DNA from 2 places in the Microbacterium sp. 1262 genome. Region 1 is predicted to be linked to the other one. Evidence: predicted binding sites of a transcription regulator. Region 1 holds the regulator's gene; the other holds the start of a gene.

Region 1 (2,393 bases):
AGATCGCCGTTGGGGCCGCCGGCGGGACCGACCTCGCCGGATCCGGGGAGCTGCAGGCGCAACCCGGTCTCGACGCCTGCGGGGATGTCGAGCGAGACGGTGCGGCGAGCCCGGACGCGTCCCTGCCCCTGGCAGGTCGTGCACGGATAGGGGATGGTGGTGCCGTAGCCCTGGCAGACGTTGCAGGGCTGCGACGTCACGACGTTGCCCAGGAGGCTGCGGACCGTGCGCTGCACATTGCCCGCACCGTGGCAGACGTCGCAGGTGACCGGCTGCGTTCCCGGCTGGCAGCACGAGCCCTGGCAGGTGTCGCAGAGCACCGCGGTGTCGACCTCGATGTCGCGATGCACGCCGAAGACGACGTCGCCGAGCTCGAGGGTGACCCGGACGAGCGCATCCTGTCCGCGTTCGCGCCGGGAGCGCGGACGCCCGGCGCGACCGCCGCCTCCGGCGCCGCCGCCGAAGAAGGTCTCGAAGATGTCGCTGAATCCGCCGAAGCCCGCGGCGCCGCCGAAGCCGCCGGCGGAGTCGCCGCCCATGTCGTAGCGCTGACGCTGCTCCGGATCGCTGAGGACGTCGTAAGCATGCGTGACGAGCTTGAATCGCTCGGACGCATCCTCTCCCGGGTTGACGTCGGGGTGCAGTTCTCGTGCCAGGCGTCGGTACGCCTTCTTGATCTCGTCGGGCGACGCGTCGCGCGCAACGCCCAGGACCTCGTAGTGGTCAGCCACGGATCGCCTTTCCGCCCGTTCGGGCGTGGGTGGGGTGGGTCAGCGGGACTTCTCGTCTTCGTCGAGGAGCCGGCTGAGGTAGTGCGCGACGGCGCGGACCGTCGCGAGGTTCGTCGGGTAGTCCATGCGCGTCGGGCCCATGAGGCCGACGCGTGCATGCGAGCCCGGGACGTCGTAGTCGCTCGTGACGACCGAAGCTTCGGAGAGCCCGTACGCCTCGTTCTCGCGGCCGATTCGCGCTGCGACGCCGCGGTCGTCGGCGACCATCTCGCCCATGAGCCGAAGCAGCGTCACCTGCTCCTCGATGGCTTCGAGCAGCGGATAGATACTGCCGCGGAAATCCGCCTCTCGCCGCGCGAGCGTGGCGGTGCCGGCCATGACAAGGCGGTCCTGCCGGAACGTCTCGAGCTCTTCGACCAGGATGCGGGCGATCTCGCGCACCGCATCGCCGATCGGGTCGCCGACCGACTCGCTCTCCGCGAGCGCCGACACCGCGTTGACGGCGTCTCGCACGGCGACGCCGGTGACAGCGGCGCGCAGCGTCGCCTTGGCTACGGCGAATTGCGCTTCGTCGAGGAGCGTGCGTACCACGCCCACCCGCTGGGAGACACGGCCGGTGTCGGTGACGACGATGACGACGAGTCGTCCGCCGCCGAGGTCGACCAACTCGAGGTGCGAGACCTGCGCGCGCGCGAAGGACGGGTACTGCACCATTGCGACCTGGCCCGTCAGCTGGGTGAGCGCACGAACCGTCCGCACGAGCAGATCGTCGAGGTCGGTGGGGCCGTCGAGGAAGGTCGTGATGGCCGAGCGCTGGGCGGCGCTCAGGGGGCGAAGGCCTGCCAGATGGTCGACGAAGACGCGGTAGCCCTTATCGGTCGGCACGCGTCCGGATGACGTGTGGGGCGCGGCGATGAGCTCCTCGTCCTCGAGGAGCGCCATGTCGTTGCGGATCGTGGCGGCCGAGACGCCGAAGGCGTGGCGCTCGACGATCGACTTGCTTCCCACGGGCTCGCGGGTGTCGACATAGTCCTGCACGATCGCCCGCAGCACCTGCAGTCCGCGCTCTGAGACCATGTCCGTCACCTCCTGTTTGGCACTCGATGTCTGCGAGTGCCAATTCTACCGCGTGGGCGAGCCGGGTCGCCGCCCGGGATCACTCGGTGAGCGCCCGTACGACGGCATCGGCCATGAGGCGTCCGCGCCGGGTGAGGACGACGCGACCGCGGACGGCTTCGGGGCCCTCGATGAGACCGTCGGCGATGAGCGATGCGACGGCACGGCGCGAGTCGATCGCGAGCTCATCGACGGCGAGTCCGTCCACGATGCGCGATCGCAGCAGGACGGACTCGAGCCGCCGGGCCTCGGCATCCGGGCGCTCGCGGCCTGCGGCGGGAGACTCGCCCGCGGAGAGCCGCTGAGCATATGCCGCCGGGTGTTTCACGTTCCACCAGCGGAGGCCCGCGATGTGACTGTGCGCGCCCGGCCCGTAACCCCACCAGTCGGTTCCGCGCCAGTAGGCCAGGTTGTGACGCGAGCGCTGGTCGGTCGATCGTGCCCAGTTCGATACCTCGTACCAGGAGAAGCCGGCGGCGGCGAGACGCTCGTCGGCCAGCTCATACATGTCTGCCTGGAGGTCGTCGTCGGGCGCGGGTACCTCAC
Region 2 (2,393 bases), 930 kb from region 1:
CGACGCGATCTGGGATGCCATGGCGGGGTGCGTCGAGGCGGGGCTTCGAGCCGACGGCACCTTGCCGGGGATGCTGCGCGTGCGGCGCCGGGCGGGGGCGATGCGGGCGCAGCTCGAACAGGCGGAGGCGGCGGGTGGGCGTGAGCTGCCGGGGGAGTGGCTCGGTGCTTTCGCGCTCGCCGTCAACGAGGAGAACGCGTCGGGTGGACGCGTGGTCACCGCGCCCACCAACGGTGCCGCAGGAATCCTTCCGGCGGTGGCTATGTACTGGTGGCGGTTCGCGGCGAAGTCGCGGCTCGCGTCGGAGGATCTGGATCGGCGCCGCGGCATCAGGCGGTTCCTGTTGACCGCGACGGCGCTGGGGTCGCTGTTCAAGGCGAACGCGTCCATCTCGGGTGCGGAGGGCGGCTGCCAGGCCGAGGTCGGATCTGCGTGCGCAATGGCTGCGGGAGGCCTGACGGCGGTCATGGGCGGCAACAGCGCGCAGATCGAGAATGCGGCGGAGATCGCGATGGAGCACCACCTCGGGCTCACGTGCGACCCGGTCGGTGGCCTCGTGCAGATCCCGTGCATCGAGCGCAACGCGATCGCGGCGTCGACGGCGGTCACCGCGGCGCGACTCGCGTTGCGGGGTGACGGGCAGCATTACGTGTCGCTGGATGCCGTCGTCGAGACGATGCGCCAGACCGGGATCGACATGTCGCACAAGTACAAGGAGACGAGCGAGGGCGGTCTCGCCGTGAACGTCGTCGAGTGCTGAGAGGCCCTCCCGCGCCCCGTCTTCGGGGCGCTGTTCGCTGTGCGAGAACCCTTGGCACTCGATGGGGGAGAGTGCTAATCTGGATGCAGTTGAGCCGAGACGGCTCAACTTTCAGATCTCAACACGAAGCATCAGAGAAGGGAAAGATCGATGGCTACTTATGACCCGTTCCGCGACCTCGACCGCATCGCCTCGAGCCTCTTCGACACGCGCCGCGGCCCCCGTCGCATGCCGATGGACCTCTACCGTGACGGCGACCACTACGTGATGACCGCCGACCTGCCGGGCATCGACCCGGGCTCGGTCGACATCGACGTCGACGGCCAGCTGCTGACCATCCGCGCCGAGCGCACGCTCGCGAGCGGTGACGGAGTGAAGTGGATCACGCGCGAGCGTGAAGCCGCGAGCTTCCTGCGTCAGCTGAACCTCGGCCAGGGCGTCGACACGGAAGGCATCGCCGCGACCTACAACAACGGCGTCCTGACTGTGACCATCCCGGTCAGCGAGAAGGCCAAGCCGCGCAAGGTCGAGGTCACGACCGACGCAGCCGCGCCGGTGGTGCCGATCGAGAACTGATCGCGCAGATCCGCGTTCGCACGACGGGCGGCCGCAGCTCTTTCGGGGGCGGCGGCCGCCCTTTCGCGTATATCCCCCAGCGCCCGCGACCGATTCGAAGGTGCGCGATGCGCGCGCCCGACTGCGTGGCTGCAGCACTCAGAAGGGTGGCGGTTCGTCCGGCGGTGGTCCGCCGGGTGCGGCATCCGGTGGCGGGTCCGTGTCGATGGTGAAGCAGACCGCGGGTATGGGGACGTCTTCGCGGTAGACCCTGCCCAGGGGTGAGGTCCATTCGAGGACCCCGCCGCCGACCTGCCTGACCTCCCACTTCGTGAACTGCTTCATCGAGTGGTGTCGTTGGCAGAGGTGGGCGAGGTTGAAGATGTGGGTGTGCCCGCCGAGGGCGTAGTCGATCGTGTGGTCGATCTCGCAGCGGAGCGCGGCTCGTCGGCATCCGGGGAACCGGCAGTGCTGGTCGCGGGCCATCAGGAGTTTCTTCATCGAAGCGGTGGGCCGGTAGGTGTCGATCTCGACCGGGGTGCGGGTGACGGGGGCGATGAAGAGCCGGTCCCACTCGCTGACCTGCCCGGCGAGCTCGCGTGCCGTGTCGGCATCGATCAGCGCAGCGCCCACCGCTTCCGCGGGGTTCTCGTCCTTACCTATCAGCGTCTCGGCGGTGACCGCCACCTGAACCCGCGCGCGGATCGCCCCGAGGCCACCAGCCCGGTCGATCCCATACGTCGGGTCAACGACCGGCGCCCCGCCGAGCACCAGGTCGCCGAGGATGTCGGCGCGCAGCTGATCCATCGTCCTGGTGTCGGCGGGCTTACCCGACCCAGCGGCATCCGCCCCGGCACCTTCCGCCCCATCGCCCTCCGCCCGGGCGTCCTTCACGGACTGCCCCATCTGCGTCAGCCGGTCGAGCATCCCGGCGGCGATGACCGTCGGAAGGTTCGCGACGAGATTCGACATCCCATCCGACCGGTGGAACACCCGTACGCACCGCTCCGCCGCCGCGGTCTTGTGCCGGTCGGTGAAGGTCTGCGGGTGAAGCCGCGCCGCCAACGCGTCCAGCGCA

The links. The regulator HrcA, encoded in region 1, represses chaperone genes, less so after heat shock. The targets are predictions, from matches to a motif close to TTNGCACTCGNNNNNNNCGAGTGCNAA.
Region 2: ABIC53_RS09530 (Hsp20/alpha crystallin family protein) is a predicted target of HrcA. The motif match lies at 812-838, and genes of this name have one in related genera.

The regions. Positions count from the first base shown of each region.
Region 1 covers NZ_JBEPKU010000001.1:1,062,711-1,065,103, forward strand. Annotated here, with positions in the region: gene dnaJ (molecular chaperone DnaJ) at 1-731, opposite strand, end outside; gene hrcA (heat-inducible transcriptional repressor HrcA) at 771-1,808, opposite strand; gene hemW (radical SAM family heme chaperone HemW) at 1,888-2,393, opposite strand, start outside.
Region 2 covers NZ_JBEPKU010000001.1:1,988,605-1,990,997, reverse strand. Annotated here, with positions in the region: gene ABIC53_RS09535 (L-serine ammonia-lyase) at 1-760, shown strand, start outside; gene ABIC53_RS09530 (Hsp20/alpha crystallin family protein) at 911-1,336, shown strand; gene ABIC53_RS09525 (HNH endonuclease signature motif containing protein) at 1,475-2,393, opposite strand, start outside.